DNA from 3 places in the Massilia pseudoviolaceinigra genome. Region 2 is predicted to be linked to each of the others. Evidence: predicted binding sites of a transcription regulator. Region 2 holds the regulator's gene; each other region holds the start of a gene.

Region 1 (2,268 bases), on a different contig from region 2:
TCGGCGCGTCGCCATTGGCGGCGCGCCGTCGACATGCACCGACAAAGCGCGCGCCCATAAAAAAACGGTTGCGCACCGAATGCTTGCAACCGCTTATGAAAATCAGAGCCCCGCATGTGCCGTCTTTACCGGCATCCTGAACCTAATGGTTCAAGGCGGTCACAGTTAGTTCAATTTCGGGTTCGTCGGACAAGCGACGCTCACTCCCATCGAACAAAATTCCGCAACCTGTGCACATAAATGGTTCAAGGAATATATGGCAATCGCGAACACCGCAGGGTGAGACGGAGTTTACTCCGATGGGCGGTCATGTCAAACGAAATTAGCCTCAGAACAGATTTTCTTGCGGCGTCAGGGCGTTATCGAGGACCGTGTGCATGTCGCCGAGTTTCTGCTTGACTTCCAAAATCGACATTTCGGAAAGCGGTCCTTGCGGCGTTTTCACCGACAGGAATTCAGCGGCCACACTGAGCGCGGCCATGACGGCGATGCGATCATTTCCCTTGACCTTGCCCGAATCGCGCAAGCCGCACATTTTGCCGTCGAGATAGCTCACCGCTTCCAGCAAGGTGCGTTCCTCGCCTTCCTTGCACATGAGGCGGTACGCGCTTCCCATGATCGTGACATTGAGCTCGGTCATTGTGCAACCTCATCATGCTGTACAAGCGATGCAGGCGGTGCATTCGGATCGGGCATTTGCGAGAGCAAGGCTTCAAGCCGGCGCTGCACTTCATGCATGCGTCCCACGCATTCCTCGTTTTCGGCGCACAGCGCCATATTCGACTGGCGCAGTTCGGCATTGGTCTGGCGCAGCTGCGCGTTCTCGCTGCGAAGTGAGAGGGTCAACGCGGCAAGCCGGTCAATTTTTTCGGATAGTTCGTCGAATTCAGAAATCATCCCGTAACTATAGGGGTGTGAATGAAAGTCCGTCAACCGAATCAGTAACAGGGGTGGACGATTGATGTAAGGGGATGTAATAGGGCCCGGCTGAATCGGCCGCGCCCGGACCGATTCATTACCGCCTTTTCTCACTTGGCGGAAACCGGAAGTGGCGCCGGCAAGTACGCAGGATGCGGGGAACCGCATTCGCGCGCAGCGTTGAGATCTCACCAGTTTACGGTGCTGCGGCGGGCCCGCGGTTTGCGCCAGATCAAGCTCGTCTGTTAAATAGTCAACAGGACGCCTTGAAAAACACCTTGACCGTCCCTATAATTAGCACTCGTTAGTAGAGAGTGCTAACAACTCTTTCTAGTCTCCGCGGCAACACCGCGAGACATGTTGAAACACCGGGAACGCCTGTGGCGGTCCTGACCAATAGCTACTAAACCACTGAATATTAAGGAGTTTTGCATGAACCTTCGCCCATTGCACGATCGCGTTATCGTCAAGCGTCTCGACCAGGAAACCAAAACTGCGTCCGGCCTCATCATTCCTGACGCAGCTGCTGAAAAACCGGATCAAGGCGAAATCTTGGCTGTCGGCAACGGTAAAGTCCAGGATGACGGCAAAGTACGCGCGCTGGAAGTGAAAGTCGGCGACCGCGTCCTGTTCGGCAAATACTCCGGCCAAACCGTCAAAGTCGACGGCGAAGAGCTGCTGGTGATGCGTGAAGAAGACATCATGGCCGTCCTGGTCAAGTGATCTTCAACTAGTCCGCGCACCACCTTTCATTAAGAATTCCACGCGATAGAAATCTACGCACAACGGAGAAAATAAACATGGCAGCTAAAGATGTAGTATTCGGCGACGCAGCGCGCGCCAAAATGGTTGAAGGCGTCAATATCCTCGCCAACGCAGTCAAAGTCACCCTGGGCCCGAAAGGCCGCAACGTGGTGCTCGAGCGCTCGTTCGGCGCGCCGACCGTCACCAAGGACGGTGTATCGGTCGCCAAGGAAATCGAACTCAAAGACAAGCTCATGAACATGGGCGCGCAAATGGTCAAGGAAGTCGCTTCCCGCACCAGCGACAACGCCGGCGACGGCACCACCACCGCGACCGTGCTGGCACAAGCCATCGTGCGCGAAGGCATGAAGTTCGTTGCCGCCGGCATGAACCCGATGGATCTGAAGCGCGGCATCGACAAGGCAGTTGCTGCCACCGTCGAAGAGCTGGCCAAGATCGCCAAGCCATGCACCACCACCAAGGAAATCGCCCAGGTTGGCGCGATCTCCGCCAACTCGGACTACTCGATCGGCGAGCGCATCGCTGAAGCGATGGAAAAAGTCGGCAAGGAAGGCGTTATCACCGTTGAAGACGGCAAATCGCTGA
Region 2 (2,268 bases):
CATCCTGCAAGCCGAGCAAACCCTGCACACCTGGCTGCACAGCAACGCGCCGCGCGTGGCCGAGCGCTTCACCATCGACGCCCTGCGCCAGGCGCGCCTGGCCCTGCTGGCCCAGCAGCCCGAGTTCGAGCTCGACCTGGGCGCCCTGCGCCGCGCCGGCCTGCTGTCGGCGTTCGAGGCGGCCGGCGAAGATGCCGCCAAGGTCGAGCAGGCCATGGTCCATTTCTATGCCGCGCGCAACGCCGTCATTCCCTACGACGACGTGGTGCCCGGGCTGCTGCGCCTGAAAGGCCGCTCCCTGCTCGGTTCGGTTACCAACGGCAATGCCGATTTGCAGGCGATCGGCCTGTCGCACCATTTCAAGGTGTCGGTGGCGGCCAGCCAGTTCGGCCGCGCCAAGCCGGACCCGGCCATTTTCCTGGCCGCCTGCGAGGAACTCGGGGTCGACCCGGCCGATTGCGTGTATGTGGGCGACGATGTGCTGCTCGACGTGCAGGGTGCCCAGCGCGCCGGGCTGCGCGCGGTCTGGCTCAACCGCACCGGCAGCGCGCGCCACCTCGAACACGGCGTGGTGCCGGACGCCATCTGCCGCAGTTTCGACGAGCTGCTCGACTGGCTCAAGCGCGAGCACGATTGAGGCGGCCGGGACGCGCAGTCGACATTACTGCACACCATGCCTGCGAACGTGCATAATAAGGGGGATCAGCACTTGTGCTTGTCCTTGTCTTTGTCCTTACTGCACCCCACCTAGAATCATGCAACTCGATACCCGTGCGCAAACGCTGCTCAAAGCCCTGGTCGAACGGTACATCGCCGACGGCCAGCCGGTCGGGTCGCGCGCGCTGTCGAAAATTTCCGGACTCGACCTCTCGCCCGCGACCATCCGCAACATCATGGCCGACCTGGAAGAGCTGGGGTATGTGGCCAGTCCGCACACCTCGGCCGGACGCATTCCGACCCCGCGCGGCTACCGCATTTTTGTCGATACCTTGTTAACTGTGCAACACCTGGACGAGCACGCCGTCGATGGACGGCTGCGCCTGCCGGCCCAGCAGCCGCAAAAGATGATCGCCAACGCGGCGCAAATGCTGTCGTCGCTGTCGCAGTTCGCCGGCGTGGTGCTCAGCCCGCGGCGCGAATCGGTGTTCCAGCAGATCGAATTTTTGCGCCTGTCCGAAAAGCGCATCCTGCTGGTGATCGTCGATCCGCGCGGCGACGTGCAAAACCGCCTGCTGCTGACCGAGGCCGACTACACCCCGGCCCAGCTGGTGCGCTCGGCCAATTACATCAACCAGAATTACGGCGGCCTGTCGTTCGACGACGTGCGCACGCGCCTGACCAGCGAATTGCGCCAGTTGCGCGACGATATGGGCAGCCTGATGCAGGCAGCGGTCGAGGCCGGCAGCGAAGCGATGGCCGACCAGTCGGACGACATGGTCATTTCCGGGGAGCGCAACCTGCTCAGCGTGTCGGACTTGTCGTCGAACATGACGTCGCTGCGCCAGATGTTCGACATGTTCGAGCAAAAGACCGGGCTGATGCAGCTGCTGGACGTGTCGAGCAAGGCCACCGGCGTGCAGATTTTCATCGGTGGCGAATCGAACCTGGTGCCGATGGATGAAATGAGCGTGGTCACGGCGCCGTACGAGGTCAACGGCAAGATCGTCGGCACCCTGGGCGTGATCGGGCCGACCCGCATGGCTTACGAGCGCGTCATTCCGATCGTGGACATCACGGCCAAGCTGCTGTCGAACGCGCTCAGCCACTCCTAGGCGGCGGCGCGCGTTGCCAGCATCAGGCCGGCATCAGGTTTTGTGGGGGCAGGCAGGCTTGACGCAGTTGCCGTAAATCGCCAGCGCGTGTTCGGCAATCTTGAAGCCGCGCTCGACCGCCACCTTGTGCTGGCGCGATTCGATTTCTTCGTCGTAGAACTCTTCCACGCGCCCGCAGTCGAGGCACACCAGGTGGTCGTGGTGCGAACCGGCGTTGAGCTCGAAAATCGCCTTGCCAGTTTCAAAATGGTTGCGGTTGAGCAGGCCGGCCTGCTCGAACTGGGTCAGTACGCGGTATACGGTGGCCAGGCCGACATCCATATTATCGGTCAGCAAAATCTTGTAAACATCTTCCGCGGTCAGGTGGCGCACCTCGCTGTTCTGGAAAATCTCGAGGATTTTAAGACGGGGCAGGGTGGCTTTCAGGCCGCTGGCTTTGAGGTCGCTAGGATTGTTACTCATGTTTGTTACTCGTATATTGGCGTAGTGCTTTATC
Region 3 (2,268 bases), on a different contig from region 2:
AAAAATGCCGCCTAGTCTACACCAGGCGGCATCGGCGCGGGGGCGCCAGGCGTGCGCGGGCTCAGATATAAGCCGACAGCGCGCCTTTCATTTTCTTCAGAGCAGCGCTTTCGATCTGGCGAATGCGCTCGGCGGAGACGCCGAATTCGTCCGCCAGCGCGTGCAGGGTGGCACCGGAACCGTCGTCGTTGGCCAGCCAGCGCGCTTCGACAATGCGGCGCGAACGGGCGTCGAGCTTGCCCAGCGCCGTTTCCAGCCCTTCGGACTGCAGGCGCGTGACCTGTTCGGCTTCGAGCACCCTGGTCGGCTCGGACAGGTCCGACGACAGGTAGGCGATCGGTGAGAACTTGTCGTCTTCGTCGTCGGTCGGCGCTTCGAGCGCGATGTCGCGGCCCGACAGGCGCGTTTCCATCTCGATCACTTCCTCGCGCTTGACGTCGAGCAGCTTGGCCAGCGCATCGATCTGGGTCGGGGTCATGGCATCGAGGCCCTGCTTGTTGCTGCGCAGGTTGAAGAACAGCTTGCGCTGGGCCTTGGTCGTGGCGACCTTGACCAGGCGCCAGTTCTTCAGGATGTACTCATGCATTTCGGCCTTGATCCAGTGCATGGCGTACGACACGAGGCGCACGCCCTGGTCCGGATCGAAACGCTTGACCGCCTTCATCAGGCCGATATTGCCTTCTTGAATCAAGTCGGCGTGCGGCAGGCCGTAGCCGAGGTAGCCGCGCGCGATCGACACCACCAGGCGCAGGTGCGACAGCACCAGCTCCTGCGCGGCGGCGAGATCGTTATTCTTTTGCAGGCGCTGGGCCAGGGAAATCTCTTCCTCGTGGGTCAGCATCGGCAGGCGGTTGACCGCCGAGATATAGGCATCGATATTGCCCAGATTGCCGGTGAAACCGAGTCCTAAAGCACGATTGCCGGTCGGAACCAATGCGGATTGTGCGGACAACGTCATCATGTATTTCCTCGTAGAGTGTCTGTGCTGCATCATCAAATGCCCGGGCCGGATGCGGTTCCGGGGCGGCTGTTGCGGTCTGATGCCAGCGGTGGCTTCGGGGATTCCCCGCCATGCAAGACCCTATATTAGCACTCTCTCGTGTTGAGTGCCAATGCCGAGAATTTATGGCAGTGATAGCGAAATGTTATTACTTCGAGGAAACCATAAATTAGCAAGCTTCACTCTAGTGGAGGGTACCATTCGCCCCTTGATACAGCTCAAATTAGCGGTGCGCCGGATCGCCATGCATTTGCGCCAGCGCAGTATTTGAGTCCGGTCCCAGTGTCGCCCATCATGTCAGGCGCTTCTGTTCGTTTACACACGCAATGCGCTCGTAACACGTCAGGGCCGCGCATTGATAACATGCAATCTTTAAATTAAAACATCATTTCCCTCCATGTTCGAATGACAGCATGAATCCCATCATCATGGATGGCGACGACAAGGACAACTATCTGTATGGCGGGGCCGCGTCGGAGGCGGTGACCGGAAAGGGAGGCAATGACACCCCTTAATCAATACGCCGCGCGGCGCGACCGCCGGCCTGTCCTCTTGAACTAGGCCGGTGCTGCCGCTGGTGTTCTACAACGGCTCGCCGTACTGGAGCGCCAGCGCGGAGCTGGCCGGGCTCCTCATGCAAGCGCCCGCCAGCTTGCTGGCGCTGCTGTTCCGGCTTGACCTTTCACTCTTTCCCGATGTCTCAACGAACGTCTTGCCTGCGCTGACGACATGGTTCAAGGAAGCCCCCCAGGCCAGCCTGCGGCGCTCGGTCCAGGTGTGGGTAAACGGTTTGCTGGCACGCGCAACCGGCAATTCCGAATTGTTTATGGTTGATAGCGCGGAGGAGGATGCTGACATGGGAGGCAAACTTGCAACGTGGGCCGAGCAGCTCGCGGAGATCGGCATTCAAAAGGGCTTCGCGTCGGCGGAGAAGGCCAAGGAAGACGGCAAGGCGGAAGGGCAAGTCATTGCACTTCGCGGATGCTGGGCAGCCTGTTGCGCAGCCGGTTCGGCGATTTGCCGGCGCCGGCAGCGCAGCGCATCGCCCGGGCCACTCAGGCAGAGCTTGAACAGTGGTTCGAGCGCAGCCTCAGTACGCCCAGCGTGCAGGCGGTGTTTGACGATGGCGCGACATCCACGTAATCCGACTATGTCATCAGAGAGGCCGGCGGTCGCGCCATGAGGCGCGTGATTCAGTCCAGGCGGATACTCATTGGCGACATTGCCGCCCTAGCGCAGGCGCGCCAGGTGCCTGCGCACCGACAGTA

Evidence for each region. Region 2 encodes HrcA, which represses chaperone genes, less so after heat shock. Its sites were predicted from a motif close to TTAGCACTCNNNNNNNNNGAGTGCTAA; they were not measured.
Region 1: groES (co-chaperone GroES) is a predicted target of HrcA. The motif match lies at 1,213-1,239, and genes of this name have one in related genera.
Region 3: rpoH (RNA polymerase sigma factor RpoH) is a predicted target of HrcA. The motif match lies at 1,087-1,113, and genes of this name have one in related genera.

The regions. Positions count from the first base shown of each region.
Region 1 covers NZ_JAVCWL010000023.1:31,113-33,380, forward strand. Annotated here, with positions in the region: RNA gene ssrS (6S RNA) at 104-284, opposite strand; gene RBA40_RS21725 (cell division protein ZapA) at 329-640, opposite strand; gene RBA40_RS21730 (cell division protein ZapB) at 637-897, opposite strand; gene groES (co-chaperone GroES) at 1,351-1,641, shown strand; gene groL (chaperonin GroEL) at 1,719-2,268, shown strand, end outside.
Region 2 covers NZ_JAVCWL010000034.1:19,104-21,371, forward strand. Annotated here, with positions in the region: gene RBA40_RS26660 (HAD family hydrolase) at 1-637, shown strand, start outside; gene hrcA (heat-inducible transcriptional repressor HrcA) at 756-1,772, shown strand; gene fur (ferric iron uptake transcriptional regulator) at 1,806-2,234, opposite strand.
Region 3 covers NZ_JAVCWL010000022.1:83,727-85,994, reverse strand. Annotated here, with positions in the region: gene rpoH (RNA polymerase sigma factor RpoH) at 62-961, opposite strand; gene RBA40_RS21290 (hypothetical protein) at 1,566-2,183, shown strand; gene ftsX (permease-like cell division protein FtsX) at 2,231-2,268, opposite strand, start outside.